DNA from 4 places in the Bradyrhizobium sp. B097 genome. Region 3 is predicted to be linked to each of the others. Evidence: predicted binding sites of a transcription regulator. Region 3 holds the regulator's gene; each other region holds the start of a gene.
The links. Region 3 encodes PhoB, which activates phosphate uptake and scavenging genes when phosphate is short. Its sites were predicted from a motif close to TGTCATNNANCTGTCAT; they were not measured.
Positions count from the first base shown of each region.

Region 1: a site for PhoB is predicted at 4,127-4,143, ahead of phnC (phosphonate ABC transporter ATP-binding protein). Genes of this name have one in related genera too.
Region 2: a site for PhoB is predicted at 5,464-5,480, ahead of AAFG07_RS01005 (DUF2794 domain-containing protein). Genes of this name have one in related genera too.
Region 4: a site for PhoB is predicted at 3,269-3,285, ahead of AAFG07_RS07060 (inorganic phosphate transporter). Genes of this name have one in related genera too.

Region 1 is NZ_CP152412.1:2,342,164-2,350,033, forward strand. It holds gene AAFG07_RS10845 (SRPBCC family protein) at 1-302, opposite strand, end outside; gene AAFG07_RS10850 (LysR substrate-binding domain-containing protein) at 473-1,423, shown strand; gene AAFG07_RS10855 (DUF1045 domain-containing protein) at 1,460-2,203, opposite strand; gene AAFG07_RS10860 (alpha-D-ribose 1-methylphosphonate 5-triphosphate diphosphatase) at 2,224-3,396, opposite strand; gene AAFG07_RS10865 (chloramphenicol acetyltransferase) at 3,411-4,058, opposite strand; gene phnC (phosphonate ABC transporter ATP-binding protein) at 4,269-5,084, shown strand; gene phnD (phosphonate ABC transporter substrate-binding protein) at 5,160-6,089, shown strand; gene phnE (phosphonate ABC transporter, permease protein PhnE) at 6,170-7,051, shown strand; gene phnE (phosphonate ABC transporter, permease protein PhnE) at 7,051-7,870, shown strand, end outside.
Region 2 is NZ_CP152412.1:200,912-208,781, reverse strand. It holds gene AAFG07_RS01025 (ABC transporter ATP-binding protein) at 1-674, shown strand, start outside; gene AAFG07_RS01020 (ABC transporter permease) at 671-3,241, shown strand; gene AAFG07_RS01015 (Bax inhibitor-1/YccA family protein) at 3,476-4,267, shown strand; gene AAFG07_RS01010 (N-acetyltransferase family protein) at 4,365-4,910, shown strand; gene AAFG07_RS01005 (DUF2794 domain-containing protein) at 5,029-5,400, opposite strand; gene AAFG07_RS01000 (DUF1223 domain-containing protein) at 6,041-6,802, opposite strand; gene acnA (aconitate hydratase AcnA) at 7,027-7,870, opposite strand, start outside.
Region 3 is NZ_CP152412.1:873,935-881,804, forward strand. It holds gene pstS (phosphate ABC transporter substrate-binding protein PstS) at 1-334, shown strand, start outside; gene pstC (phosphate ABC transporter permease subunit PstC) at 564-1,553, shown strand; gene pstA (phosphate ABC transporter permease PstA) at 1,558-2,403, shown strand; gene pstB (phosphate ABC transporter ATP-binding protein PstB) at 2,400-3,218, shown strand; gene phoU (phosphate signaling complex protein PhoU) at 3,316-4,032, shown strand; gene phoB (phosphate regulon transcriptional regulator PhoB) at 4,163-4,873, shown strand; gene AAFG07_RS04050 (GcrA family cell cycle regulator) at 5,212-5,724, opposite strand; gene AAFG07_RS04055 (aspartate aminotransferase family protein) at 6,221-7,426, shown strand; gene argF (ornithine carbamoyltransferase) at 7,426-7,870, shown strand, end outside.
Region 4 is NZ_CP152412.1:1,542,862-1,550,731, forward strand. It holds gene AAFG07_RS07045 (adenylosuccinate synthase) at 1-866, shown strand, start outside; gene AAFG07_RS07050 (hypothetical protein) at 902-2,437, shown strand; gene AAFG07_RS07055 (DUF5413 family protein) at 2,630-3,064, shown strand; gene AAFG07_RS07060 (inorganic phosphate transporter) at 3,347-4,969, shown strand; gene AAFG07_RS07065 (cyclic nucleotide-binding domain-containing protein) at 4,991-5,401, shown strand; gene AAFG07_RS07070 (hypothetical protein) at 5,720-5,965, opposite strand; gene AAFG07_RS07075 (hypothetical protein) at 6,045-6,287, opposite strand; gene AAFG07_RS07080 (helix-turn-helix domain-containing protein) at 6,525-7,487, shown strand; gene AAFG07_RS07085 (DUF4112 domain-containing protein) at 7,564-7,870, shown strand, end outside.

The sequences.
Region 1 (7,870 bases), 1.5 Mb from region 3:
CGGTGGCGGCATGCATTGCGGAAGGCGCGCGCGACGCCATCCGCGCCGCGGATCGCGACAACGGGCGTCAACGCCGCATCGCGCGCGACATAGGCGCCGATCTCGGTGAGCGCGGCGGACGGGCAGAACGGCGTCAGCGTACGGCGGAATACATGTTCGATCTCGGCCGCGAAGCGATCCTGCGACAGATAATGCGCGACGGGTTCTTGCCAGACGCCGTCGCTGAGATCGGTCGATTTGGCGTCGATATGCCTGAGGATACGGTCGACGATGGATGCTTCGTCCGCGAGCTGTATCGTCATCGCCGTCCTCCCGCTCGGTTGACCGGGCTTGCCGCCGGTCCGTTTCGAGGGACAGGATTTCGTATTGCGCCTCGCGCGACAAGCGAAACGAACCGGGTTCGGATGAATGTCATTCATCCGAACTTACTTTTCGCGCGACATCGACGGTGGCCGGCCGCTAGGATCGGCTGATGAGCAGGAACAACCCGGGGCCGGGGCGCCGGCGACCATTGCGGGGGAGGGACGACCTCGCCGCAGCGAGCCTTCGGCCGGCGCATTTGCTGGCACTGCAGGCGTTTGATGTCGCGGTCAGGCTCGGCAGCTTCAAGGAGGCTGCCGACGTGCTCAACGTCAGCGCCTCGGCAATCAGCCACCGTATCCGCAATCTCGAAGTCCATCTCGGCGTTGCGCTGTTTCACCGCGCCCATCGCGTGGTTCGACCGACCCATGCCGGCGAGAAGCTGGCCGCTGCGACCGGTCGCGCCTTCGCGCTGCTGGCACAGGCGGAGTCGGCAGTCGAGGCGGCTGGCCAGCACCGGCTGCGGCTGAAGGTGCTGCCGCAATTCGCGTCGGCCTGGCTGATCCCGCGGCTGTCCTCGTTCCTCACCCAGCATTCCGGGATCGATCTCGCGATCGAGACCTCGAACCGCAATGTCGATTTCGACACCGAGACATTCGATGCCGGCATCAGCTTCGGCCCCGACAAGCCCGAAGGCGTCGTCGCAAATCGCCTGATGGAGGTGAGGACCGTTCCGGTCGGTGCGCCGGCGCTGGCGCGGCGGTTGAAGCTGCGCACCGCAGGCGACCTCGGCCGCGCCGCCCTGATCCATGTGACGACATTCCCCGCAGCCTGGCCACTCTGGTTCAGGCATGCCGGCGAGCCTGTGCCGTTCGCCACGCGCGCGATCTCGGTCGACAGCTTTGTGGCCGCGCTGCAGGCTGCCGAACGCGGCGCGGGCGTCGCGCTCGCGCTCGAACCCTTCATCGCCGAAAGTGAGCGCCGCGGTACGATCCGCCGGCTCTTGCCGGTCGGTCATGTCACCGGTAGCTATTGGCTGGTTCATCCGCCGGGCGCGCAGCGCAATCGCGCGCTGCAGACATTCAAGAAATGGCTGTTGGCCGAGCTCGCGAAGCCCGATTAGCGCTTCGGTTCTGATTCAATCAGCACCGAAGCTCTCTTATTTTGACGCGTTTTCTTCACGCGAACCGGTGTCCACTTCGCTCGAAAACGCTCTCGCTCGCAACGGCCAGCTGCCGATGATTCGGAAGCGAGAAGCTGGATCCGCTTGCTTGAACAGCGCGACGCGGTCGATCGCCAGCCGCGCAAGCTCGATCGCCGCGAACCGCTCACGCAGCCGCGCCACGATCGGGCCCCGCCGCTCGTCGCTCAATCGCCCGGTCAGCGTCATGTGGAAGCGGAATTCCTCCATGACGTAAGGGTAGCCCCAGCGGTCGAGATAGTCGCGCTGGCGCTCCGTGAGCCGCTCGGGCTTGCGCCGCGTGCGATCGTCCGGCGTCAGCGGCGCACGGAAGATGTCGAATTCGGTGACGCAATCGGCGGCGAGCTGTTGCAGATCATCGGAGCGGCTCGCCGGGATCACGGCGATGAAGCCGCTGATGGCATCGACAACAGGTTCGATCATCGGAATGCGCCGCGCGCGGCCGGCGAACGCAGCGCAGGCGTCGAGGAGCTCGGACTCGTTCCTGTCGTCAGCGAGCGAGGTCGGCGCCTTCAGCGTGGCGTGGAAGCCGTATTTGCGCGGATCCTCCGTCACCTCGCGCCAGTCGGGCGCAACGCCATTGGGAAACGGCAGGTCGTCGCCTGACACGGCATCGTAGCCGAGCAGAGCCGAACCGAAGCGGTGCAGGGCGCTGTCGGGTGACGGCGCATAGTAGATCGCGTAGCGCGGAGTGTTGGCCATGGCGGCAGAATAAGTCCTGACTATGCTGCCGCAACCGTTTTGCGCGGCGCGAGCGAATGAACGAGGCAGCCCGGGTCCGCGAGATGCACCAACCGTCCGGCCGCGATCACGGCGACGATGCGTGGCCGCAACGGCACCTTGTCGTCGACGACGATGATGTCGGCGCGGCGGCCGGCGGCGAGCACGCCGCGATCGGCGAGCCCTGCCGCGCGTGCCGGCGCCGATGCGATCAGGTCCCAGGCCTTGGCGAGCGGCAGGATGCCATCGGCGGCGAGGCGGAACGCCGCGAGCAGCTGCGCCGGATAATAATAGTCCGACGCCAGCACCGAGCAGAGGCCCTGTGCGATCATGTCGGATGCCTTGGTCCAGCCGGTGTGGCTGCCGCCGCGCACCACATTGGGCGCGCCGAACACGATGAAGTCGCCGGCAGCGGCGGCGTCGCGCGCGGTCTCCTCATTGACGGGGAATTCGGCGATCGTGGCACCGAGCGCGCGAAACTCCTGGCGCATCGCCGGGGTGTTGTCGTCATGCGAGAGCATGCGGATGTTTGCCGCACGTGCAGCGGCAGCCAGCCGCGCGATCGACGCCGGCACCTCGGGACGGCGCGCCACGATCCGATCGAGCATGTCGTTGACGGCTTCGAGCGAGAGCCCGGTGCGTTCGGCCAGCTGGTTGCGCTTCTTCGGCTTGACGTTGCTGTGGTCGTTGAAGGCGAACAGGTCGATGCGGCCTTCGGTGAGCCATTTAATGATCTCGGCTTCGGCTTCGAGATTGTGGGTCTCGTGACGCAGGTGGAAGCGCGTATCGGCGGCGAGTTGCGGCCGCAGCGCCTCGATCGCATCGAGCAGCTTGCGCGCGTTCTCCGCGCTGCGCAGGCCGGGCTCCCACGACCAGGTCGTGCCATGGAACACGGTGGTGATGCCGTTGGCGATCGCCTGCCGGTCGCTGTCAACAAGCGCCACGTCGGTCGGGAAGTCGACGCCGGGGCGCGGCATCATCTGCCGCTCGAACGCATCGCCGTGCAGATCGATGATACCGGGCAGCACCAGCAGGCCGCCGGCATTGATGTGGAGCGCGGCGCGGCTCTGTTCGGCGTCGAGCGCGCCGATGTCGCGGCCTGAGGTCCGCAGCGAGGTCTCGATCAGGGCACCGTCAACCAGCGCGCGTCCGCCCTCGATGAAAATGTCCGTCACGACACGGTGCTCCGTTATTGATTCTGTGATTGGGATACGGCCTCGGCCTCATACTTGTCGAGAAATTCCTCGACCGCGAGCGTGCGAAAGTCGGGCAGCACACGACGAAGTGTTTCGTGATCCCAGTCCCACCACGCGAGTGCTGTCAGGCGATCCGCTGCTGTCTCGGAGAAACGCCGTTTCACCGGCCGCGCCGGATTACCGGCAACGATGGTGTAGGCCGGCACATCCTTGGTCACGATCGCGCCTGCAGCGACGACAGCGCCGGTTCCGACGTTCCGGCCCGGCAACAGGATCGCACCGTGACCGATCCAGACGTCATGGCCGATATGCACGTGATGCGCACGTCGCCAGTTGAAGAAGTCGGTGTCGTCGCTCTCGCCGGGAAAATAGGCGCTGGCGCGGTAGGTGAAATGTGCCTGGGTCGCGCGATGCATCGGGTGGTTGCCGGGATTGATGCGGGTCATCGCCGCGATCGAGCAGAACTTGCCGATCGAGGTGTAGGTGATCTGGCTGTCGTTCACGACGTAGGAATAGTCATCCATGCTGACTTCAAGCAGGATCGTGCGCGCGCCGACCTCGGTATATTTGCCGAGCTTGCTCTCGCGCACCGACGCAGTCGGGTCGATCGTCGGCACAACCGAGAGTGTTTTTCCGACCATCAGGGCCTCCGCAAATCTTGTAAATCTTTGGGCTTCCGGGGGATGCGGGCTCGTCATCGGGACGCTTGATGACAACATCATGACGTTGCGATGACGGCAAGGGAGCGGCAAGGGATGGGTGTGGACGATCGCCGCACTGCAACGTCACGTCACATAACTGTTAAACACCGGGGATAGCGATGGCTCAACGCGGCGCGGTTGGAGCATTACATGCTGGTGGTGGAAGGTTTGACGTGCCGGTTCGGCACAAAAGCCGCAGTCGACAATGCGTCTTTTTCGATCGCGCCGGGCAGCTTTGTCGGCGTGATCGGCCGCTCCGGTGCTGGCAAGTCGACCTTGCTGCGGATGATCAACCGTCTCGCCGATCCGACCTCCGGCCGTATCCTGTTCGAAGGTACCGATGTGACCGCGCTGCGCGGCAAGGCGCTGCGGCAGTGGCGGGCGCGCTCGGCGATGATCTTCCAGCAATTCAATCTCGTCGGCCGCCTCGACGTGCTGACCAACGTGCTGATGGGCCGGCTTGCCCAGATCCCGTCCTGGCGCTCGCTGGCGCAGGTCTGGCCTGAGCAGGACAGGGCGCTTGCACTGTCCGCGCTCGAGCAGTTCGACATCGCCCAGCTCGCGGCGCAGCGCGCCGATCAGCTCTCCGGCGGCCAGCAGCAGCGGGTCGCGATTGCCCGCGCGCTGGTGCAGGAGCCAGACATCATCCTTGCCGACGAGCCGATCGCTTCGCTCGATCCGCGCAACACCAAGATCGTGATGGATGCGCTGCTGCGCATCAACAAGCATTTCGGCATCACGGTGCTCTGTAACCTGCACTCGCTCGACCTCGCGCGAAGCTATTGCGACCGCCTGATCGGCATGGCGGCGGGGCGCGTGGTGTTCGACGGCGCCCCCGCAGCGCTGACCGACCATATTGCCCGCGAGCTCTACGACCTCGAGGCCAATGACGTCATGGGCGCGGCCCCGATGCCCGCGCCCGATGGCGCAACTGCTCCGGCGCTCGGCACCGCTGCCGCGGCCTGAGCGTCGCATTATCGAAAATCAGGGCAACCGGGCATTTCGTCCGGCCAACAGGCGTAACTACCAAAGAGGGGTAACATGATCACTCGTCGCATCATTCTGGCCGGCGCCGCCGCGCTGGCATTCGCTGGCTCGGCTTCGGCCGAGGACTGGAAGGCCAAGTATCCGGAGATCACCTTCGCGGTGATCCCCGCCGAAAACGGCTCCGGCGTCACCGAGCGCTACGGTCCGCTCACCGAATATCTGTCGAAGGAACTCGGCATCAAGGTGAACCTGCGCGTCGCCAACGACTACGCAGCCGTCATCGAGGGCCAGCGCGCCGGTAACATCCAGATCGGCTACTACGGCCCGGCGTCGTTCGCCCGCGCCCGCCTCACCGGCGTCAAGACCGACGCGTTCGTGATCGACGTCAACGCCGATGGCTCGAAGGGCTATTATTCGGTGTTCTACGTGCTCGCCAAGAGCCCGTACCAGAAGGTCGAAGACCTCAAGGGCAAGAATATCGGCCTGGTAGATCCCAACTCGACCTCCGGCAACAACATGCCGCGTTTCAAGCTGAACCAGATGGGGATCGATCCGGAGACCTATTTCTCCAAGGTCGTCTTCACCGGCAGCCATGAGAACGCCGTGCTGGCGCTGGCGCAGGGCACCGTCGACGTCGCCGCCAACTGGTGGAATGCCGACGACGATTCCAACCTGACCCGCATGCTCGCCAAGAACATGGTGAAGTCGAGCGACGGTACGCCGCTGAAGAAGGAGGACTTCCGCATCATCGTGAAGTCCGACCTGATCATCAACTCGCCCTACGCCTATCTCGAGAGCCTTCCCGACGACATGAAGGCGAAGATCAAGCAGGCCTTCCTCGACATGCCGAAGAAGGATCCGGAAGCCTTCAAGAAGCTGTCCGACGGCAAGAACCTGCCGTGGCAGCCGGTCACCAACGCCGACTACGACAAGACCATCGAACTGATCAAGTTCGTCGACGCCCTGCGCAAGAAGGGCTCCTGATCGCACGTCGCCGCTGAACGGGGCCGGGTTCGACAACCCGGCCCTTTTCGTTCATCCCTCGAGCAGACCGGCCCGCATCGATGGCGACCGCCATTTCCATCCTTCCAGCACAGCAACTGGCGACGCTGAACGATGCCTATCGCAAGGCGGTCGCGCGCAAGCGGCTGAAGGCGACGGTGGCAGCCGCGGTGTTCTGCGCGGCGCTGTTTATCGCAGCGCTCGGCGCCGATGTGAACCTGCACACGTTCTTCACCTATTTCGGCAACTTCGTCAGCTATTTCGACCGCATCCTGACGCTGGATTCCGGTGCGCGGGTCTGGACCGATCCGGTGGAATGGTTCTGGGGCCTGAAGAAATGGCTGCGGCTGCTCGGTGAGACCCTGCTGATCAGCTATGTCGGCACCCTGACCGGTGCTGTGCTCGCCTTTGCGCTGAATTTCTTTGCCGCCCAGAACACCTCGCCGGGACCATGGGTGCGCTTCATCATCCGTCGCCTGCTCGAATTCGCCCGCACCGTGCCCGGCATCGTGTTCGCGCTGATCTTCGTGATCGCATTCGGCCTCGGGCCGATGGCCGGCGTGCTGGCGATCGCGATCCACACCACCGGGGCGCTCGGCAAGCTGTTCGCCGAGATTGTCGAGAATGCCGACATGAAGCCGGTCGAGGGCATCCGCTCCACCGGCGCCAGCTGGCTGTCCTGCATGCGCTTTGCCATCCTGCCGCAGGTCTCGGCGGGCTACGCCAGCTACGCGCTGCTGCGCTTCGAGATCAATGTCCGCGAAGCCTCGGTGATGGGCTTTGTCGGCGCCGGCGGCATCGGCCAGGAGCTCGTGGTCGCGATCCGCAAGTTCTACTATTCCGACGTCAGCGCGATCCTCGTCACCATCATCGTCACCGTCTTCATCATCGACATCTCGACCGGCTGGCTGCGCGCCCGGCTGTTCGGCAAGGAGAGCCGCTGATGAGCCAGCTGCCGAAGCCGGACACCGCGGACCTGCGTGCGAAATACCCCGGCGTGTTCGAACGCCCCGCGTCGGCGCGGCTGGCGATGCCGGCCACGATCGTGGCGGCGCTCGCGATCTTCGTCTACGGCCTGGTCGATCTCGACTTCTCGCCGGCGAAGCTGATCTCAGGGATGAGCCAGCTCGGCTGGATCACCATGATGATGATTCCGCCGAATCCCGGCGCGTCGTTCCCGCTCTATATGCAGGCGCTCTGCGAGACGCTGTCGATCGCGCTGCTCGGCACCACGCTTGCGGCACTCTTTGCGTTGCCGGTCAGCTTGCTGGCGGCGCGCAACATCATCCCCTCGAATCTGATCCGCTTTCCGGTGCGCCGCTTCCTGGATTCGATCCGCGGCGTCGATACGCTGATCTGGGCGCTGGTCTGGATCAACGTCGTCGGCCTCGGACCGTTCGCCGGCGTGCTGGCGATCATGGTCTCCGACTTCGGTGCGTTCGGAAAGCTGTTCTCCGAGGCGATCGAGGCCGCGGACCGCAAGCAGGTCGAGGGCATCCGCGCCTCCGGCGGCAACGCGCTGCATGAAATCCGCTTCGGACTGTTGCCGCAGGTGCTGCCTGTGATCGCAGGCCAAGTGCTCTACTTCATCGAGTCGAACACCCGTTCGGCCACCATCATCGGCATCGTCGGCGCCGGCGGCATCGGGCTGCAACTCGCCGAGCAGATCCGTGTATTGGAATGGCAGAAGGTGTCGTTCCTGATCCTGATGATCCTGATCGCGGTCGCCGCGATCGATTTCATCTCGAGCAAGCTGCGCTTTG
Region 2 (7,870 bases), 670 kb from region 3:
ACACCATTGCCGTCAGGAACGTCAATCTCTCGCTTGGCACCGGCGCGGCACGGGTCCATATCCTCAAAGATATCAGCCTTCGTGTGGCAGCGGGTGAGGCCATCGGCCTGATCGGCCCGTCGGGTTCGGGCAAGTCGACCTTGCTGATGGTGATGGCGGGGCTTGAACGTCCTGACAGCGGAGAAGTGGTCGTCAACGGGACGTCGTTCAATGCCCTCGATGAAGATGCGCTGGCGCGCTTCCGCGGCCGCCAGGTCGGCATCGTCTTCCAGTCGTTCCATCTGATCCCGACCATGACGGCGTTGGAGAACGTCGCCGTGCCGCTCGAGCTCGCCGGCAATCCCGATGCCGCCGCGCGCGCCGCGCTGGAGCTGCAATCAGTCGGGCTCGGCGAACGGCTGCATCACTACCCGACGCAGCTGTCCGGCGGCGAGCAGCAGCGCGTCGCGATCGCACGTGCGCTGGCGCCCGATCCCGCGATCCTGGTTGCCGACGAGCCGACCGGAAATCTCGACGAGACGACGGGAAAGCAGATCATCGACCTGCTCTTCACCAAGCACACCGAGCGCGGCATGACGCTGGTGCTGGTGACGCACGACCTCTCGCTGGCGCAGCGCTGCGATCGTGTGGTGCGGCTGCGTTCCGGCCGCATCGACGGACAATCCACCACATGAGCATCGCGTCCGAAGTCGCGGTGCAGGGCCGCGCGTCGTCGCTTGCCTTCCGCTATGCTCTGCGCGAACTGCGCGGCGGCCTGCGCGGATTCTACGTGTTCATCGCCTGCATCGCTCTCGGCGTGATGGCGATTGCCGGCGTCGGCTCGGTCGCCGCGAGCCTCGGCGACGGCCTGTCGCGCGAGGGCCGCACGCTGCTCGGCGGCGACGTCGCCTTCTCGCTGATCTCGCGCGAAGCCAAGCCCGAGGAGGTCGCGTATCTGCGCACCCGCGGCGAGGTTTCGGTTGCAGCCACACTGCGCGCGATGGCCCGCAGCGGCGACGGCAAGCTGGCGCTGGTCGAGCTCAAGGCGGTCGACGGCAAATATCCGATGCTCGGCGAGCTGACGCTCGAGCCGAACATGCCGGTTGCCGATCTGCTCGCCGAACGCGATGGCGTCTATGGCGCGGCCGCCGATTCAACGCTGTTGGCGCGGCTCGACCTGAAGCTCGGCGACCGCGTCAGCATCGGCAGCGCGACCTACCAGATCCGCAGCGTGGTGGCGGCCGAGCCCGACAAGCTTGCCGGCGGCGTCGGCCTCGGGCCGCGCTTCCTGATCAGCGAAGCCAGCCTGCGCGCCACCGATCTGCTGCAACCGGGCAGCCTGGTGCGCTGGATCTACCGGGTGAAGCTGCCCGACGGCGCCAACGACGATCGCGCCACCACCGCGTTGATCGACGGCGCACGGGCTGCCGCGCCGGAGGCCGGCTGGGAAGTCCGCAGCCGCAACAACGCCTCGCCGCAGCTCGAACGCACCATCAACCGCTTCACCCAGTTCCTGACTCTGGTCGGCCTCGCCGCCCTCTTGGTCGGCGGCGTCGGCGTCGCCAACGCGGTGAAGAGCCATATCGACCGGCGCCGCGACGTCATCGCCTCATTCAAGGCGCTCGGCGCCACCGGCCGCGACGTCTTCACGATCTACTGCACGCAGGTGGTGGTGCTGGCCGGGATCGGTTCGCTGATCGGGCTCGCGCTCGGCGCCGCGCTCCCCTTCGTCATCGTCGGCCTGTTCGGCAAGCTGCTGCCGCTGCCGGTGGTGCCGGCGCTGCATCCCGACGAGCTCGCGCTCTCCTTCCTCTATGGCCAGCTCACCGCGCTGGCGTTCGGGCTGTGGCCGCTCGGCCGGGTCCACGACGTGCCGGTCGCCGCGTTGTTCCGCGAGACCGTCGCCAGCGAATGGCACCGCCCGCGCTGGAGTTATCTCGCGCTGATGGCGGTGGTGGTCGCGCTCCTGATCGGAGTTGCGATCGGGCTCGCCTATGACAAGCGGGTTGCCGCCGTCTTCGTCGCCTCGTCGATCGCGGTGTTCCTGCTGCTGCGCGGGATCGCCGAGATCCTGATGGCGGTGGCACGCCGGCTGCCGCGCAGCCGCATGACCATGCTGCGGCTCGCAATCGCCAACATCCACCGGCCGGGCGCGCTGACGCCGTCGGTCGTGCTGTCGCTGGGCCTTGGCCTCGCGGTGCTCGTCACCATCACCCAGATCGACGGCAATCTGCGCCGGCAATTCCTGGCCGCATTGCCGGAGCGGGCGCCGTCGTTCTTCTTCATCGACATCCCCTCCACCGAGGCCGACCGCTTTGCCGCCTTCCTGGCGCAGATCGCGGCGGGCTCGACCGTCGAGGACGTGCCGATGCTGCGCGGGCGCATCGTCGCCGCGCGCGGCGTCAAGACCGACCAGCTCAAGCCGTCGGTCGATTCGGAATGGGTGCTGCAAAGCGACCGCGGCCTGACCTACACCGGCGAAGTTCCCAAGGGCTCGAAGATCGTCGAGGGCGAATGGTGGGGGCCGGACTACAGCGGACCTCCGCTGGTCTCGATGGAGAAGAAGATCGCCGACGGCCTGTCGTTGAAGATCGGCGACGAGATCGTGGTCAACGTGCTCGGCCGCGATGTGCCGGCGAAGATCGCCAATCTGCGCAACATCGACTGGCAGGGCCTCGGCATCAACTTCGTGCTGGTGTTCTCGCCGAATGCCTTCAAGGGCGCCCCACATAGCCACGTCGCGACCCTGACGGAACCCCATAGTGACGCCCCCGATGATGCGCGCATCATCAAGCAGGTCGCCGACGCGTTCCCGATGGTGACCAGCGTCCGGGTCCGCGAGGCGCTGGAGACGGTCGGCACCGTTGTCAGCAATCTGGTGCTGGCGATCCGCGGCGCCAGCGCCGTGACGCTGATCTCGGCGATCCTGGTGCTGGGCGGCGCGCTCGCCGCCGGGCACCGCCACCGCGTCTATGACGCCGTGATCCTCAAGACGCTCGGCGCCACGCGGGCGCGATTGCTCGGCGCCTACGCGCTGGAGTATCTGATGATCGGTTTTGCAACCGCAATCTTCGGGGTGATCGCCGGTTCGGTCGCGGCCTGGCTGATCGTGACGCGGCTGATGACGCTGAGTTTCATCTGGCAGGCCGGCAGCGCCGCGCTGGTCGTGGTCGCCGCGCTGGTCGTCACCGTCGGATTGGGGCTGGCCGGAACGCTGCTCGCGCTGAACCAGAAGCCGGCCTCGGTGTTGCGGAATTTGTGACAATTTGTAGCGGCGGCAGCGCCGTTTTGCCTATAAATGCTAGGCTAGAGCGACATTCGGCCGCGCGTGGAAGCTTGCGTCGGATGTGTTAATTTCCCACATACCACTCGGGTCGGATAGTCGGTTTGAATGACACGCAATTAATGTTCCGCAAACCGAGCCATCTGAGATAGATTTAGAACCGGCGCCGCAAATCCCTTGCGCTCCACCGGGACCAACCACGGGAATTCGACCATGTCGGACCTAGACCGCAACTACGCTTCTCCTTTCGGCCGGGCCGCCGGGCGCATTGACGCTGCGGCCGTCGACGCCGGTCTGCGCGCCTACATGCTGCGCATCTACAACTACATGAGCATTGGCCTCGCCATCACCGGCTTGGCCGCGCTCGGCGTCTATATGGGCGCGGTGACCACCGACCAGTCCGCCGCCGTCGCCAAGTTTGGCAACGCCTATCTGACGCAGTTCGGCTACGCGATGTTCGTAAGCCCGCTGAAGTGGCTGTTCATCCTCGCCCCTCTGGCGATGGTGTTCGTCATCTCGGCCGGCATCAACCGCCTGCAGCCTGCGACCGCCCAGCTGCTGTTCTGGGTGTTCTCGGCGCTGATGGGCCTGTCGCTGTCGTCGATCTTCCTGGTGTACACGCACACCTCGATCGTGCGCGTGTTCTTCATCACCGCGGCGACGTTCGGTGCGCTGAGCCTCTACGGCTACACCACCAAGCGTGACATGAGCGGCATGGGCTCGTTCCTGTTCATGGGCTTGATCGGCATCATCATCGCGAGCCTGGTCAACCTGTTCCTGGCGAGCTCGGCGCTGCAGTTCATCGTGTCGGTGGTCGGCGTGCTGGTGTTCGCGGGCCTCACCGCCTGGGACACCCAGCGGCTGAAGAACGACTACATCTACGGCTACGCCTCGCAGGGTGGCGTGATGGCAGAACGTGCGGCAATCACTGGTGCGCTGTCGCTCTACCTGAACTTCATCAACCTGTTCACATTGCTCCTGCAGCTGCTCGGCCAGCGCGACTAAGCGCCTCGAGCCGGGCGATCGATCCAAGCCTTGCAATCCAAGCCCCGGCCTTGCGGCCGGGGCTTTTCTTTTGCGCCGGGCAAAATACTGTCGTGCTATGTCCAATCCCGCGGGATCCAATCCGGAAATCAGGCCCACCGCCGAGGCGGACCTGCCCTCGATCACGGCGATCTACGCGCACGCGGTGCGCTTCGGCACCGCAACGTTCGAGCTGATCCCGCCCGACCTTGCCGAGATGACCCGCCGCTACCGGGCGCTGATCGATGGCGGCTTCCCCTATTTCGTTGCCGTGCTCGACGGCCGCGTCGCCGGCTATGCCTATGCCGGCCCCTACCGGCCGCGGCCGGCCTATCGCTTCACCGTCGAGAACTCGGTCTATCTGGACCCTGCGGTCCATCGCCGCGGCATCGGCCTCCGGCTGATGGAGCGCCTGATCGCCGAATGCGACGCGCGCGGCTTCCGGCAGATGATCGCGGTGATCGGGGACCAGGCCAATGCCGGCTCGATCGGACTGCACCGCCGCTGCGGATTTCAGATGATCGGGACGCACCCGAATGTCGGCCTGAAATTCGGGCGCTGGCTCGATACCGTGATGATGCAGCGCGCGCTCGGCGAGGGCGCGGCGACGGTGCCGACGGATTAAATGGGATCCGTAGCCCGGATGGAGCGCAGCGCAATCCGGGGCAAGTTCATCCGCGCTAGCAGCGGCCCCGGATTTCGCTTCGCTCCATCCGGGCTACGGTCTGTTGAATTTGCCGCGCCTACACCAGCGACAGCTTGCGATCGATCACGAACAGCACCCGTTCGAGTTCGTGGCCGCGGCGCAGGATCAGGCCGGTCGCCGAAATCACGCTGTACATGCCCTGCTTGCGCGCCAGCCGGGGATCCTTCTCGATCCGGTAGATCGGCATTTCGGATGCACGCCGGAACACCGAGAACACGGCGCGGTCCTTCAGGAAATCGATCGCATAATCGCGCCACTCACCATCGGCGACCATGCGGCCGTAGAGATTGAGAATGCGGTTGAGCTCAAGTCGATTGAATGTCACGCGGTTGGGCTGAGGGGTCGCGGCGGCGGGACGCGCCGCGGCACGATTCCCACTCGGATCACTATCCTCCGAGATCAAACTCATCGAGCGCCTCCTGTCATCCCGGTGACGATCGGGTTCCGAAGGCCGGTGCCCCCACTTCGGGATCGTCACGAGAGTGACATGATTGCGCTAAGCGACAGAGCCTGCAAGGGGCCATTCGCAACGCAACCAGCCCTTAACCACGGCCAGGCGCGACCGATTGTCCGGAAAACCGAAGAGTCACGGGAACGTTAGAGGAATCATATTGCTGCCCCACTTCCGCCCATCGCCCGCCCCGCTGCCCTGCGAAAAGAAAATCCTGCGTTGGCCCGGTCCTTTCGGTTCCGGATTCCTCAGCCCCCAGCCCCCCGGGGCCGTCGGGATCGGGCCTGTTCGCAGGGGAATCAAATCCCAAACACTGGGCCAACGAAAGTTGGTCCTTTTTGTTTTGGGGCCCTACTCGATGACGCGCGATCAAGACGCGCAAAGCCTCGACACTTCCCTCTCAGCAGATCACTGGATGCACGCTTGCCGCCGCACGGAGTCGCACGACTACATGCGTGCGGCCCAACGACGCGACCAGCAGGAGCTAGCCGCGCAGCGTTAGAGCGTTTTCGAGTGAAGTGGACACCGGTTCGCGCGAAGAAAACGCGTCAAACAAGAATCTAGAGCTTCGGTTCTGATCAATCAGAACCGAAAGGCTCTAGTGAAGCGAGGTGAATGCGGCGCCGAGCATCGGGCCCGGCTTGTCGCGGTTGCCGTCCTGGACGTAGACGGCCGCGGCATCGACGCCATCGCGCGTGATGTTCTCCAGCGGCACAGTCCAGCTCCCGGACGAGCCGTTCCAGTCACCGACCTTCAGGAGATTGCGCACCACGTTGTGGTAGGTGATCTCGCGGCCGCGATTCTCGCCACGCGCGATCGAGATCGGCACCGACTTCGAGATCGAGCAGATCCAGACTTCGCCGCGCGACACCGCGGGCGATTTCGATGCGGCCACCGACACGTTGATCTGCTTGCCGGTCAGCGTCATCGTCACCGGCACTGACATCACGCTGCCGCTCTTCTCGGTGTCCTTGATAGCATCCTCGATGCTGGCACGGTCGCTGCCGATCACATGGGCGGAGCCGTTGATCACGGCCTGCGGCGTGTAGACGTCGCGATCGCCGCGCATGTGCGAGTAGGCTTTCTGGCGCGCGCTGAAACGGGAATCCGCCAGTGTGTCCTTCCAGCCGAGATAGTCCCAATAGTCGATCGGCATGCTCAGCGCGATGACGTTGGGGTCCTTCGCGAGATCGCCGATGATCTTGTCCGCAGGCGGACAGGACGAGCATCCCTGCGAGGTGAAGAGTTCGACGACAGCACGCGGGTCGGCGTGAGCGGGGCGGATGATTGCGACGATCGCGCAGAAACCAAGGGCGCTGGACCATCGTGAGATAGAATTATAGGCCATCATCGCTGTCATACTGCGAACCAGTCGTGATGATTTCTATCCGTAATTGTACGGAGCATGAAGTTGTCCCTTGAACTTGCGTGCCCCAGAACGCCCGAAGGCGGCCTTGTCATAGGCCGCCTTCTTTTTAGCCGCTACTCACTAAGCAGTGAGGCACCGATCACAAATCCGCGCTGGAGCATGATCCGGAAAAGTGTGAAGCGGTTTTCCGGATAGATCATGCTCAAACAAGGGGCCTAGGCCGCGAGCTTGCGCAGCACGTAATGCAGGATGCCGCCGTTGCGATAGTAGTCGAGCTCGTCCAGCGTATCGATGCGGCAGAGCAGCGGGACATCCCGTTTGCCGCCGTCGGCGGAGACGATTTCGGCCGTCAGCGTCTGCCGCGGCTTCAAATCGCCCTGCAGCCCGCGGATCGTGACCTTCTCGTCGCCCTTGAGGCCGAGCGAGGACCACGAGGTGCCGTCCTGGAAGGTGAGCGGAAGCACGCCCATGCCGACCAGGTTGGAGCGATGGATGCGCTCGAAGCTCTGGCAGATCACCGCGCGCACGCCGAGCAGGCGGGTGCCCTTCGCGGCCCAGTCGCGCGACGAGCCGTTGCCGTATTCGGCGCCGGCGAACACCACCAGCGGCACGTTCTCCTGCTGGTACTTCATCGCGGCGTCGTAGATCGACATCTGCGCGCCGTCGGGCCAGTGCTTGGTCAGACCGCCTTCCGGAATATTGCCGTCGGCGCCCTTCAGCATGAAGTTCTTGATGCGGATGTTGGCGAAAGTGCCGCGCATCATCACTTCATGGTTGCCGCGCCGCGTGCCGTACTGGTTGAAGTCGGCGGGGCGCACCTGGTGCTCGCTGAGGAACTTGCCGGCGGGCGAGGTCAGCTTGATCGAACCGGCCGGCGAGATGTGGTCGGTGGTGATCTTGTCGCCGAACATCGCGAGGATCCGCGCGTCGACCACGTCGACGACCGGGTCCGGCTGCTTCTTCATGCCTTCGAAGTAAGGCGGGTTCTGCACATAGGTCGAGCCCATGTTCCAGCGATAGGTCTCGCTTTCCGTGGTCTTGATCTTGCGCCAGTTGGTG
Region 3 (7,870 bases):
CACCGCGCTGGTCAACAAGGCCGGCAAGACCGTGCAGCCGACCGTCGCCGCCTTTCAGGCCGCTGCGTCGAACGCCGATTGGTCCAAGGCCCCCGGTTACTACGTGATCCTGACCGACCAGCCGGGCGAAGCCTCCTGGCCGATCACCGCGGCGACCTTCATCCTGATGCACAAGGACTCGACCGACAAGGCGGCCTCGCAGGAAGCGCTCAAGTTCTTCAAGTACGCCTTCGAGAAGGGTGGCAAGGCGGCCGAAGAGCTCGACTACATCCCGATGCCGGAATCGGTCGTCAAGCTGATCGAGAAGACCTGGTCCTCGGACATCAAGAGCTAAGTCCGACGCTTTGAACACCACCTGTGCCGCCTCTCAAGGGCGGCACAGGTCAAGTGACCAAGATCCGGGCTCCATCACCGCGGCAAGAAACGCGGGGCGGGGCCCGGGTTCGCGCCCCGGGTGGCGCAAGCCGGAACGACGCCCGGCCAAATGCGTCAGTGAAGATCGCTTCGGGGCGTAGCGGTTTGCGTAGCTTTCACATAGTAATGAGGGGATTGGCGTGGCAGACATGGCTGTTCAGAGCGATGTGATGGAAGCCGCGGGACCTTACGATCGCGCCAAGGCCCTCAGCGCCTTCAAGCTTGGTGATCTCACCTTCTATTGGATCACCCGTATCTCGGCGATTTCGGTCCTGTTGATCCTCGGCGGCATCATCCTGTCGCTGATCGCCGGCGCCTGGCCGGCGATGAAGGAATACGGCTTCGCCTTCCTCTGGACGCAGCGCTGGGCGCCCTCGGCCGATCCGCCGGTGCTCGGCGCGCTCGGCCCGATCTACGGCACGCTGATCACCTCGGTCATCGCGATGATGGTCGCCATTCCGGTCGGCATCGGCATCGCCATCTTCCTCACCGAACTCTGCCCGCAAATGCTGCGCCGCCCGATCGGCATCGCCATCGAGCTGCTCGCCGGCATTCCCTCGATCATCTACGGCATGTGGGGCTTCTTCGTGCTGGGCCCGTTCCTGGCCAACACGTTCCAGCCCTTCATGATCAGGATATTCGAGGGCGTTCCGGTGCTGGGTGCGGTGTTCGCAGGTCCGCCGTCCTATCTCAGCCTGTTCAACGCCGCGCTGATCCTCGCCATCATGGTGCTGCCCTTCATTACCGCGATCTCGGTCGACGTGTTCAAGACCGTGCCGCCGGTGCTGAAAGAGGCCGCCTACGGCATGGGCTGCACCACCTGGGAAGTCGTCCGCAGCGTCGTGATCCCCTACACTCGGGTCGGCGTGATCGGCGGCATCATGTTGGCGCTCGGCCGCGCACTCGGCGAGACGATGGCGGTGACCTTCATCATCGGCAACTCGTTCCGCATCTCGTCGTCGATCTTCGCGCCGGGCACCACGATCTCGGCGGCGATCGCCTCCGAATTCGCCGAGAGCGACGGCCTGCACCAGTCCGGCCTGATCCTGCTCGGCCTCCTGCTGTTCGTGCTGACCTTCTTCGTGCTCGCCGGCGCCCGGCTGATGCTGATGCGGCTTGAAACGAAAGCGGGGAAATAGCGCCATGAACCCGATCTACAAATCCCGCCGCCGCAGCGACATCGTCATTCGCGCACTCTGTGTCGGCGCGGCGCTGTTCGGCGTCACCTGGCTGGCGCTGATCCTGTTCACGCTGGTCTATAACGGCCTTGCCGGCCTCAGCGTGCAGCTGTTCACCCAGAACACGCCGCCGCCGGGCTCGACCGAGGGCGGCCTGCTCAATGCCATCGTCGGCTCGGTCATCATGACGGTGATCGGCGTCGGCATCGGCGCGCCGCTCGGCCTGTTCGCTGGCACCTACCTCGCCGAATACGGCAAGCACGACAAGCTCACCTCGGTGATCCGCTTCATCAACGACATCCTGCTCAGCGCGCCTTCGATCATCATCGGCCTGTTCATTTATGGCGCGGTGGTGGTGCCGATGCGCGGCTTCTCGGCGATCGCGGGCAGTCTCGCGCTCGCCGTGATCGTGATCCCGGTCGTGCTGCGCACCACCGAGGACATGCTGCTGCTGGTGCCCAATCCGCTGCGCGAGGCGGCTTCCGCGCTCGGCCTGCCGCGTTCGCTGGTGATCAAGCGGATCGCTTATCGTGCTGCGCGTAGCGGCTTGATCACCGGCGTGCTGCTGGCGACCGCCCGTGTCGCCGGCGAGACCGCGCCGCTGCTGTTCACCGCGCTGTCGAACCAGTTCTTCAGCCTGGATCTGACCAAGACGATGGCCAACTTGCCGGTGACCATCAACAATTTCGTGCAGAGCCCCTACGCCTACTGGAAAGAGCTGGCGTGGAGCGGTGCGCTGCTCATCACCTTCACTGTGCTCGCGCTGAATATCGGCGCGCGCATCCTTGGTGCCGAAAGGGCCGCAAAATGACCGAGCTTTCCGTCTCTACGACCGTCGCGAGCCACGTTCCCCAGGTGCCGCTGCCGGAAGCGCCGCCGAAAGTCACGGTGCGCAACCTCAACTTCTATTACGGCGAGCACCACGCGCTGAAGAACATCAACCTGACGCTGGGCACCAACCGCGTCACGGCGTTCATCGGCCCGTCGGGCTGCGGCAAGTCGACCCTGCTGCGCATCTTCAACCGGATGTACGATCTCTATCCGGGCCAGCGCGCGGTCGGCCAGCTGATGTTGGACCAGACCAACATTCTCGATCCCAAGCTCGACCTCAATCTGCTCCGCGCGCGGGTCGGTATGGTGTTCCAGAAGCCGACGCCGTTCCCGATGACGATCTACGAGAACATCGCCTTCGGCATCCGCCTCTACGAGAAGATCTCGAAGTCCGAGATGGACGATCGGGTCGAGAAGGCGCTGCGCGGCGGCGCGCTGTGGAACGAGGTCAAGGACAAGCTGAACGCCTCCGGCCTGTCGCTCTCCGGCGGCCAGCAGCAGCGCCTGTGCATCGCGCGCACCGTGGCGGTGCGGCCCGAGGTGATCCTGTTCGACGAGCCGTGCTCGGCGCTCGATCCGATCTCGACCGCCAAGGTCGAGGAGCTGATCCAGGAACTCTCAGAGGACTACACGATCGCGATCGTCACCCACAATATGCAGCAGGCGGCGCGCGTCTCCGACAAGACCGCCTTCATGTATCTCGGCGAGCTGATCGAGTTCGACGACACCAACAAGATCTTCACCTCACCGAGCGATCGACGCACCCAGGACTACATCACCGGCCGGTTCGGCTAGCGCATGGTCCGCAAAAGTGGGCACCGGTTTTTCGATCGGATCGTGCGAAACTGAGGACACCAAATCATGATCCCCGGGATCATGAGGGAGACAAGCGATGGCTTCTGAACATACCGCCAAGGCATTCGACAGCGACCTGCAGGAGTTGACTCGCCTGGTCGCCGAGATGGGCGGCCTCGTCGAGCGGATGATCACCGAGTCGGTCGACGCGCTGATCCGTCGCGACGTCGCGCTCGGCAAGCGCGTGGTCGCCGCCGACATCGAAATCGACAATCTGCAGCGCGTCATCGAAGAGCGCGCGGTGCTGACGATCGCCCGCCGCCAGCCGATGGCAATCGACCTGCGCGAAATCGTCAGCGCGATGCGCGTCGCCACCGACCTTGAGCGGATCGGCGACCTCGCCAAGAACATGGGCAAGCGCGTCGCTGCGCTGGAAAGCGATTTCCAGCCGCTGAAGCTGATCCGCGGTCTGGAGCACATGACCGACCTCGTGCTGTCGCAGGTCAAGTCGGTGCTCGACGCCTATGCCGCGCACGACCTGCCGGCGGCGATGAACGTCTGGAAGGGCGACGAGGAGGTCGATGCGATCTGCACCTCGCTGTTCCGCGAGCTGCTGACCTACATGATGGAGGATCCGCGCAACATCTCGTTCTGCATCCATCTGATGTTCTGCGCCAAGAACATCGAGCGGATCGGCGATCACGCCACCAATATCGCCGAGACCGTGTTCTACATGATCGAGGGCCAGCAGATCACCGACAAGCGTCCGAAGGGCGACATGACCAACTTTGCCACCACGGTGCCGGGTACCTAGGACATGATCCGCAGGCGCGGAGCCGGATTGTCTTCACGACAAGTCGTTTCCGCGGGGATTGTGCTCAGGAAAGTAAGCGTTTCGGTTTGCGTCTGGGCAACGGATCACCACAGAGAGAGAACTTAAACCGATGAGCGCACGCATTCTGGTAGTCGAAGACGAGGAAGCGCTGACGACACTGTTGCGCTACAACCTCGATGCGGAAGGCTACGATGTCGAAACGGTCGGGCGCGGCGACGATGCCGACACCCGCCTGAAGGAGCGCGTTCCCGACCTCGTGGTACTGGACTGGATGCTGCCGGGCCTGTCCGGCATCGAGCTGTGCCGTCGCCTGCGGGCGCGGCCCGAGACCAAGCAGCTTCCGATCATCATGCTGACCGCGCGCGGCGAGGAGAGCGAGCGCGTGCGCGGGCTTGCCACCGGCGCCGACGACTACATCGTCAAGCCGTTCTCGGTGCCGGAACTGCTGGCACGGGTAAAGGGCCTGCTGCGCCGCGCGAGTCCGGAGCGGCTGGCGACCGTGCTGACCTATGGCGACATCGAGCTCGACCGCGAGAAGCGCCGCGTGGCGCGCTCGGGACGTCCGATCGATCTCGGTCCGACCGAGTATCGGCTGCTCGAATTCTTCCTCGAGCATCCCGGCCGCGTGTTCAGCCGCGAGCAGCTGCTCGACAGCGTCTGGGGTCGCGATATCTATATCGATGAGCGTACCGTCGACGTGCATATCGGCCGCCTGCGCAAGCTGCTCAATCCGGGCCGCGAGCAGGATCCGATCCGCACCGTGCGCGGCGCCGGCTACGCGCTCGACGACCGCTTCGCAAAGGCCGAACCGCAGCCGTAGCCGACGTCGCGGCATTCACGAGCCGCAACAGCGTGTCGTCCCGGCCTAGTGCGCAATTGCGCACGGGAGCCGGGACCCATACGCCGCGGCCGGCGCGATGGGCAAGTGGCCAGACGACTTTCTAACAACACCCATTCGTGGTTATGGGTCCCGGCTTTCGCCGGGACGACGCCGGTGATGTAGGCGTAGCCCGGATGGAGCGAAGCGTAATCCGGGACTTCATTCTCCGCTTCAAGCACCGCCCCGGATTTCGCTTCGCTGCATCCGGGCTACGGGCCACAAAAAAATCCCCGCTTTCGCGGGGATTTGTTTTTGCAGTCCAGGCAGTTTCCCGAGTGCTACTTGATCTGTGGCTTCGCCGACGGCCGGCGGCGATCGGCGGCGGGCTGATAGGCGACGCGCGAGTGATGCGCGCAATAGGGCAGGCCGGCGAGCGCCTTGCCGCCGCAGAAGAAGAATTCCGGGCTCGAGGGATCGCCGACCGGCCAATGGCAGGTGGCCTCGTTGAGCTCGAGCAGCGACAGCCGCTGGCTCATCGGCACAACGTTGTCGAAGGAGATCGGATCGGGCTCCATCTCGACCTCGAAGGCATGTGCGAGCGCGGTGTTGCCGCGCGAGACCGGGCGCGCCACCCGCATCATGTGCTGGGCGGGGCGGGCCTTACGCTGCCGCGGCGCAGCCGTGGAGGGGGCCTTGGCGCGGCCGGAGAGGCCGAGCCGATGTACTTTGCCGATCACGGCGTTTCGCGTCACATTGCCAAGTTCCGCCGCGATCTGGCTGGCCGAGAGGCCGGATTCCCAGAGCTTCTTCAGCTGCTCGACGCGATCGTCGGACCAGGTCAATACAGTCATCACATTCTTCCTTTCGCATGGCGCCGGCCACTCATCGGAGCGGCGCTGCGAGCCAATCTGGACAAATATCCCTGCGGCCAGAATCCCTTAGCCCTCGCCGGGCACGGTGTTGCGCCCGAACGTTTACACGAGACACGAAGGCTACTTAGAGGGTCCAGTACTGCCGCACGAGATGTCGTACCCGACAGGCCAAACGCTACAATATGGCGTGACTCTGGCGCAAGAGTCCGCGGCCGTGCGTCCACATGTTCCCACAAAGTTAAGCGTTGCTATGAGGCTTTTCCACCGCACCGGAATGCTCCGGATTGCGCCGGTTTCGCATTGCAGGAAGGCCGGCAAAGGCCGGCTCCTGGCGATTGACACTGACCGGCCGCCGCATAGAATGACCCGCACGTGCCGCCCGCAAAGGCGGCCGTTTTGTTTTCCGAAGCTGGCGGTTGCTGCGTTGGCGTCAAGGCGCGCAGCAATTGACGGCTTCAAACCGGCAGTGAACGCCATGACCAACGCCTCGTCGCATCTGCTCCCCGTCTTCGCCCGGGTCGATCTCGGCTTCGAGCGCGGTGAGGGCGCCTGGCTGATCGCAACCAATGGCGACCGCTATCTCGATTTCACCTCGGGCGTCGCGGTGAACGCGCTCGGGCATGCGCACCCGCATCTGGTCAAGGCGCTGCAGGAGCAGGCGACCAAGCTCTGGCACATGTCGAACCTGTTCAAGAGCCCAGACGGCGAGGTGCTTGCCGCGCGGCTGTGCGAGCAGAGCTTTGCCGACTTCGTGTTCTTCTGCAATTCCGGCGCCGAAGCGATGGAGGGCGTGATCAAGCTGGTCCGCCACCACCACTTCTCCAAGGGCCATCCCGAACGCTACCGCATCATCACCTTCGAAGGCGCCTTCCATGGCCGCACGCTGGGCACGCTGGCTGCGACCGGCTCGGCGAAATATCTCGAGGGCTTCGGCCCGCCGATGGACGGCTTCGACCAGGTGCCGCACGGCGACATCGAGGCGGTGAAGAAGGCGATCGGCCCGCACACTGCCGGCATCCTGATTGAGCCGGTGCAGGGCGAGGGCGGCGTGCGCTCGGCGCCGCAGGCGTTCTTCAAGGCGCTGCGCGCGCTGTGCGACGAGCATGGCCTGCTGCTCGCATTCGACGAGGTGCAGACCGGCATGGGCCGCACCGGCGAGCTGTTCGCCTACAAGCGCACCGGCGTCACGCCGGACGTGATGTCGCTGGCCAAGGCGCTCGGCGGCGGATTCCCGATCGGCGCGGTGCTCGCGACCGCGCAGGCTGCGGCCGGCATGGCGCCGGGCTCGCACGGCTCGACCTTCGGCGGCAATCCGCTCGCGGTCGCCGCCGCCAATGCCGTGCTCGACGTCATGCTCAAGCCCGGCTTCTTCGAGCACGTGCAGAAGATGTCGCTGCTGCTCAAGCAGAAGCTCGCTTCGGTGGTCGACCGCTATCCCGGCGTGCTGTCGGAGGTGCGCGGCGAGGGCCTGTTGATCGGCGTCAAGGCGGTGGTGCCGTCGGGCGATCTGATCGCCGCGCTGCGCAACGAGAAGCTGCTCACCGTCGGCGCCGGCGATAATGTGGTGCGGTTCCTGGCGCCCCTGATCGTGACCGAGGTCGAGATCGACCAGTCGATCACGGCGCTCGAGCGCGCCTGCTCTGTGCTATCGGCGCCGCAGCCGAAGAAGGCGGCTGGATAATGAGCAAGCCGGTCCGTCACTTCCTCGACATCAACGAGCTGCCGCTCGCCGAGCTGCGCAACATGCTTTCCGCCGGAGCCGCCATGAAGGCGAAGCTGAAGGCGCATGAGAAGGGCAGGAAGCCGCTCGAAGGCAAGACGCTGGCGATGATCTTCGAGCGCCCGTCGACCCGCACAAGGGTGTCGTTCGACGTCGGCATGCGCCAGCTCGGCGGTGAATCCATCATGCTGACCGGCGCCGAGATGCAGCTCGGCCGCGGCGAGACCATCGCCGACACCGCGCGCGTGCTGTCGCGCTATGTCGACGCGATCATGATCCGCATCCTCAACCATGACGCGCTGCTCGAGCTCGCCGCTCATGCCACCGTGCCCGTCATCAACGGGCTGACCCGGCGTTCGCATCCCTGCCAGGTGATGGCCGACCTCATGACCTATGAGGAAAACC
Region 4 (7,870 bases), 670 kb from region 3:
GCCGCCGGGCCATCCGCCTGATGGATCTCGCCGATCTCGATACCCTGCCGCACAAGATCGAACGCCTGCTGGCGCACCACAATGCGCTGCGCCGCGGCAACAATCTGGAGGAGATCGACGGCAAGGGCATCCTCGCCGAACTGACGGCGTTCGCGCCGAAACTGCTGCCGTATGCCGAGACGGTGTGGCGGCTGCTGGATATCAAGCGCCGCGAGGGCAAGCGCATCCTGTTCGAGGGCGCGCAGGGCGCGCTGCTCGACGTCGACCACGGCACCTATCCCTATGTGACGTCGTCCAACACGGTGGCGGCGCAGGCCGCAACCGGCACCGGCATGGGTCCGGGCGCAGTCGGCTATGTGCTGGGCATCTGCAAGGCCTACACCACCCGGGTCGGCCAGGGTCCGTTCCCGACCGAGCTGAACGACGAGATCGGCGAGGAAATCGGCCGCCGCGGCAAGGAATTTGGCGTCAACACCGGGCGCAAGCGCCGGGTCGGCTGGTTCGACGCGATGCTGGTGCGGCAGACCGTTCGTACCTGCGGAATTGCCGGGCTGGCGCTGACCAAGCTCGATATTCTCGACGGGTTCGACAGCATCAAGGTCTGCATCGGCTACAAGCTCGACGGCAAGGAAATCGACCACCTGCCGGCGGGCGAGGGCGCGCAGGCCCGCATCGAGCCGATCTATGAGACCATCGAGGGCTGGAAGCAGCCGACCGCCAATGCGCGGTCCTGGGCGGACCTGCCGGCCCAGGCCATCAAATATGTCCGCCGGGTCGAGGAGCTGGTGGGGTGCCCGGTCACCCTGCTTTCCACCAGTCCGGAACGTGAAGATACTATTCTGGTACAGAATCCGTTCGAGGCTTAACGGGATATTACCTATATCCCACCAATTGTGTGGAAATGGCTGACTACTACCCGCTGATCGCCCGTGCCATCGCCGGACTGGACCCCAACGCCCCCGGCGAAGCCCGCCGTGCGCTGTATGCGCGGGCGCGGACGGCGTTGATCCAGCAACTCCGCGGCGTGCAGCCGCCGCTCTCCGAATCCGAGATCACCCGCGAGCGGCTGTCGCTGGAAGAGGCGGTGCGCAAGGTCGAGTCCGAGGCCGCGCAGCGCGCCCGCGAGGCCTCGCGCCCCGGCGGCGGGGCGGCCCGCAGCAGCGACCCGCTGCGCCGGGCCAATCCCCGTCCGCCCGAGGACAATGCCGCGCGCCCGCGGCCGCCGGCCGAAACCCGCCCGCCGCGCAATTTGCGCCCCGATGCGCCGCCGCCGGCCCCGCCGCGGCCGCAGAACCCGCAGGTTGCTGCCGGCACCGATACCCGGCCGGCGCCGCCGCGCCGTGGCCCCGAAGGCGCGCCGCCCCCGACGCCGCCGGCCGCCCCGGGTGTGCGCGGCTTCCGCGACATTACCGCCGACGCCGACGATCTCGGGCGTGCTGCGGCGCAAGCCAGCCGCAACGCGCGCAAGACCTACGCCAACGTGCCGTCGCCCTCGCCGGAATTCGACCGGCTCGAGCCGAGCCTCGAAAACCGCGGCGGCGATCCCGAGGCGCCGTATTCCTACGACGAGTCGATCGAGGAGGCGGAGCGCTACGCCCCGCAGCCGCCCCAGGCGCCGCCGCCGCCACGCGCGCGGGTCAGCAATGCCGAGCGCGAGCCGAAGCGGCCGCGTGTCGGTTCGATGTTCCCGTTCAAGACCGCGATCGCGATCGGCATCCTGCTGATCCTGGTCGGCACCGGCTTTCTGTTCCACCAGCAGGCCGCCACCCTCGTCAGCAGCCTGTTCAAATCCTCGGCCCCCGTCGAGGCGCCGAAGGACGCCGCGGCGACGCCTTCGAGCAAGAAGATCACCGACCGCGTCGGCCAGCCGTCGTCGTCCGGCGAGCCGGTCGCTCCGGTGGCGCAGCGCGTGGTGCTCTATGACGAGGACCCGTCGGATCCGAAGGGCAAGCAATATGTCGGTTCGGTGGTCTGGCGCACCGAGCAGGTCAAGGGCTCGGGCAACCAGAAGCCCGACATCGCCGTGCGCGCCGACATCGACATCCCCGATCGCAAGTTCAAGATGACGATGTCGTTCCGCCGCAACACGGATTCATCGCTGCCGGCGAGCCATACCGCGGAATTGACCTTCATCCTGCCGCAGGACTTCGCCAATGGCGGCGTCGGCAACGTGCCGGGCATCCTGATGAAGTCCAACGAGCAGGCGCGCGGCACGCCGCTGGCCGGGCTCGCGGTCAAGGTCACCGACGGCTTCTTCCTGGTTGGGCTCTCCAACGTCGACGCCGACCGCTCGCGGAATTTGCAGCTCTTGAAGGAGCGCTCCTGGTTCGACGTGCCGCTGGTCTACACCAACCAGCGCCGCGCCATCATCGCGATCGAAAAGGGCGCCCCCGGCGAGCGTGCCTTCAACGACGCCTTCGCGGCGTGGGGTGAGTAACAGCTTCAGCGCTCACCTCGTATTCACGCTCTCATCGCCCGGCTGAGTCCGGGCGATTCCGTATCGCAGCGAAGTCCGGCTGTTGCAGCGCATCGACGCGATGATCCCGGAACATTACCGGGCGCTTTCGATTTTCCCTAGAACCGTCGCGTGACTGCGTTACACTCGCCTGATGTCGGGCAGGGGCACGCCATGAAACGCTATCTGATCTTCGCAGCCATCGGGCCGTTCATCGGCGGCTTCCTGCTGCTGCTCATGACCACCTATCAGTCCGGCTACTGGACCGAGACCAATGGCGGCGAAGTGGCGAAGCTGCTCGTCGTGTTCGTGAAGTCGCTGCAGTACAATTATCTGTTCGGCATCGTGCCGTCGCTGATGTTTGGCGCAATCGACGACATCCTGATGCACATGCGGCGGATCACGCCGACGGTGCGGATGCTGATCGTAGGTCTCGTGGCGTTCGTCGGCGCGGCGCTGACTTACGCCTCGCACGGCTCCGAAAGCGGCGCCGTGCAGTTCATCCTCTATGGGCTGGTCGGCTTCATCCCGGGCGTGATCACATCCTGGCTGGCGCACAAATATGCCGAAGAGCAGCACGTGCCGGCGACGCCGGCATCCCAGCATTAGGGCGTGTACGCATTGCATTTCGGAAAGCAGAAGTCGCCGGCTTTGACGCGATCGGCGATTTCTGACCGTCGGCGCAATGAGCGCATCGTCGCCGGACAGGAAGCCGTGTCTAACGCACGGCCGCGGCCGCTCGCGCTATTATAGTAATCTTGTCAATATATTAGGCGCCCGGCTGCAAATCGCGCGCATCGTCTTTCATGGAACTGTCACATGGGCGTCATGCAAACATAGTCCCAATGTCACATGGCCGCTTTTGTCCTCCCGCGGCCGTGAGGGCGATCCATGAGCGATGTAGCGTTACCTGGTTCGATCGAGCCTGCGCGTAGCGGCGGGCCCGATCTCGAGAAAGGCTTTCATCCTCTCACCGGCATCATCTATCTCGGCGTGATCGGCGCCGCGCTGCTGTTCGTGGCCTACAGCATCTACGCGGATGTCGGCGCGACGGGAGCGGGCAAGACTTCCTATCTCGCGTTCCTGCTGCTGTTCGTCGCGCTGCTGATCTCGCTCGGCTTCGAATTCGTCAACGGCTTTCACGACACGGCGAACGCCGTCGCGACCGTGATCTACACGCGTTCGATGCCGGCTCACATTGCCGTCGTCTGGTCGGGGCTCTTCAATCTGATCGGTGTCCTGCTCTCCAGCGGCGCCGTTGCCTTCGGCATCGTCTCGCTGTTGCCGGTCGAATTGATCCTTCAGGTCGGCAGCAGCGCCGGCTTCGCGATGGTGTTCGCGCTGCTGATCGCCGCCATCATCTGGAACGTGGGCACCTGGTACTTTGGATTGCCCGCCTCGAGCTCGCACACCCTGATCGGATCGATCATGGGCGTCGGTATCGCGAATGCCCTGATGCACGGAAGGGAAGGGACGTCCGGTGTGGATTGGTCGCAGGCCGTCAACACCGGCAAGGCGCTGCTGCTGTCGCCGCTGTTCGGATTTGCGCTCGCTGCCATCCTGCTCTATGGGCTGAAAACCGCGCTGTTGCGCGCAACACCGGCGCTGTTCGGCGAGCCGAAAGGCGATCAGCCGCCGCCGTGGTGGATCCGCGGCATCCTGATCCTGACCTGCACAATGGTCAGCTTCTTTCACGGGTCGAACGACGGTCAAAAAGGCATGGGTCTCATCATGCTTATCTTGATCGGCGTGGTCCCGACCGCTTACGCACTCAACCGCGCGATGCCTGCTAGCCAGATCGATGCATTCACCGCGAATTCGGCGGCGGCGAGCAAGGTGATCGAGGATAAGGGGGCCGATCGCAAGGTGACGGGCAATCCGCGTCCGGCGGTGACGAACTACATCGCGCTTCGACAACTCACTGACGCTACCTATCCGTCACTCGCCGTTCTCGTCAGCGAAATCCGCGACCAGGTCATTCAGTACGGTTCGCTGGCGAAATTCCCGGCCGAGACCGTCGGCAACACGCGTAACGACATGTATCTGGTATCGGAGGCGCTGCGCTCGCTCATGAAGAGCAGCGACAGTGGGCTGAACGATGCTGATGTCGCGACGCTCAATCGCTACAAGGGCTCGCTGGATGCCGCGACCAAATTCATTCCGTCCTGGGTGAAGATTGCGGTCGCCATCGCGCTCGGCCTCGGTACGATGGTTGGCTGGAAGCGGATCGTCGTGACGGTGGGTGAAAAGATCGGCAAGACCCATCTGACCTACGCGCAGGGTGCCTGCGCCGAGATCACGGCGGCGGCGACCATCGCCGCGGCGGACGGATACGGCCTGCCGGTGTCGACGACGCATGTGCTGTCGTCCGGCATCGCAGGCACCATGACCGCAAACGGGTCCGGCCTGCAATGGTCGACCATCCGCAACATCGCCATGGCCTGGGTTCTGACCCTGCCGGTGGCGATGCTGATCTCGGGCATTCTCTACTTCGTGTTCGCGCATTTGTTCTAGCCGGAGCAGCAAGGCAATCGGATGCACGAGATCTGCATCCGGGTTCGGGGAAAGGAATTTCGAGTGGCAGATGCAAGCTTCAGCCTTCTGACGGGCAACGATATCGAAACCCGCCTGGTCCGGGCCGGTGGCATTATTTTTCGCGAGGGTGAGGAGGCCAACGAGCTGTTCGTGATCAAGAGCGGCTATGTGCGCATTCAGGTCGGCAACAAGACCATGGCGGACTTGCCGGCCGACACGATCTTTGGCGAAATGGCGTTGATCGACAATGAGCCGAGGAGTGCGACCGCCACGGCGCTCACGGATGTCGAGCTCGTCCCGGTCTCGGAAAAGCAGTTCCTCTTCCTCGTGAGCCAGACGCCGCATTTTGCCCTGAAGGTGATGAGGACGCTGGCCCAGCGGCTCAGAACCATGAACAAGGGCGTGTTCTAGAGCCTGATGAAGTTAGGTTAAGCCGGCGACCGCAAGGACACTGCGCTCCCTCTCCCGCTTGCGGGGGAGGGCTGGGGTGGGGGTATTGCCACGAATCCCATCGCGGAGAGAGCCCCCACCCGCCGCGCTCCGGACGACGCTTCGCGTCGCTCGTCGCGCGTCGGCCTCCCCCGCAAGCGGGAGAGGCGAAACGAGTCTGCGGCTCGGGCTGATTCAACCAAAAATCATCGTGCTCCAGCGAGGCGAACATCGAACGCAAAAGCGGCGGACGTTTCAGCCCGCCGCCGGCGTGATGCAAAAGGCCGCACGTTGAAATGCTCAGGTGCCGTTGGCGCGGCAGCGGCCGCCCGGGCCGAGATACCAGCCGCGCGGACAGGCATGCATCCACGGCCGCGCGTAGTTGCGGCGGCAGCCGCCATAGGGACCGCGATGCCAGCCGCCGCCGCAGCCGCCGGCGACCGCGATGACATCGGAATTCTGGGTGGGTGTAACCGGTGCGAGCGGCATGGCGCCGGCGCTGCCGATCGTCGCAAGAAGGAAGGCGGCCGCAATCAATCTGGTCATGAGTGTCGTCCTCTGCTGATGCCAAAAGTCATTCGTTGATCTCTTCAAAAATCCGTGGCGCACTTATTCGGATCATGCCCTAGCCGCCGCCGGCGAATGCGATGCCGGCACGCACCTCGCCCATCGCCTGATCGATCAGGCTGAGCGCACGCTCACGGTGACCGCCCTTGTTCGGCGTCGCCCTGGTGAGCTCGGCGCGCGCCGATTGCAGCATTGCAAGGCTCTCGTCCATGTGCGGCTGGGCGCCGATCGCGTAGCCGACCCCCATGCTGGTGGCGATCGCAACCCCGAGCAGCACCTTGCGGATCGCGGAAGTCTTCATCTCATTGTCTCCTCTGGCTGGGCCGCTTGTGTGCGGGGGCTCACTTTGAGTGGTCTTTCCTGGCTGCGAGCCGGCGCCATCGTTAAGCCTCCGGCGTCACGCGCGTCTTGGACTGGGAAGCGCCGGAGGATTCCGGACTTGGACTGTCCGGCGCTGTGCACAGGGCCGGTTGCTTTCATCTTCCGTTCATCTCGTGGTGGCCAGACTGCCGGCCAGCACCTTGGTCCCGTCCTTCCGATGTCCGTCATCAAGAAAAGGCTGTCGACCGACATGCTGCCGCCCGGTCTGGGCGAGCGGCAGCGCTACATGTTCTTCGCCGAACTGTTCGAGCATTTCTCCAACACCGGCGAGCTCGATCCGTCACCGGCGGTGCCGTTTCGCGCGACGATGAACTCGATCCATATCGGCACCACCCTGCTCGGCCGTTGCAACGGCAGCTTCACCACCGTACGGCGCGAGCGGCGCCAGGTGCTGGCGACCAATGACGACCGTTATTGCCTGGCGCGCAACACCGGCGATCGCGCCTCGGTCGTGACGCATCGCGGGCGCGAATTCCAGATGCGGCCGGGCGCGATGGTGCTGCTCAAGCTCGACGAGCCGTTCTTCACCGCCGACGGCGCCCACCACAAGCGCTTCACCAACGTCCATCTGCCGATGGCGACGTTGCGGTCCATGGTCACCGGGGTCGATGACCTGGTCGGCCGCGAGCTCGCGCCGGGCGGCGCGCTGTCGCTGGCGATGGACTATAGCGACCTGCTGCTGCGATCGCCCGATGCCGTCGACGAGGCCGGCTTCTCCATCGCCGCGCATCTGCTCGATCTCGCAGCCCTCGGCCTCGGCGCCCGCGGAGATCTTGCGGCCGCAGCGCAACGCCGCGGGCTTCGCGCGGTCAGGCTGAAGTCGCTGCTGATGATCCTCGCCAAGCGCTTCACCGAGCCGGATTTCTCCGCGCACAAGCTCGCCGCCGCGACGGGCCTGTCGGAGCGCTATGTCAACGAGCTGCTCTACGAGGCGGGCGCGAGCTTCACCATGCGGCTGACCGAATTGCGGTTGACGAAAGCTGCCCAATTGCTGGTCCATGACAGCGAGCGGCGGATCAGCGACATCGCCTTCGATTGCGGGTTCAACGATCTGTCCTACTTCAACCGTTGCTTCCGCCGCCGCTTCGGTCTGACGCCGTCGGCGGCGCGGGGCACGTGACGAGGCTTGAACGGCCTTGAATGTGACACAGTGGTAATGTGACGCAACTTGAACCACCTGCCCGCGTTACCATGTGATGGCCATGCCCGACGACGACATTTTCTCCCCCCACGCCACGCGATCGCGACCGCCCTTCGGCGGGGCGCAGGCGCGCGGCAAGGTCATCGATCAGGACGGGCGCGAGCTCGGCGATGGCCCGCTGCATCCGCAGTTCCAAGGTTTTCAGGGAGCCTTTCAGGAAGGCTTCCGCTTCGACTTGCGCAACTCCACCGCCAACCCGTTCGGCAATCTGACGCGCGAGGAACGGCTCGCGCGGCTGGAGATGATCGCAAAGCTGCTCGACGTCGCCTTCGTCGTGCCGGGCACCAATGTCCGCTACGGCA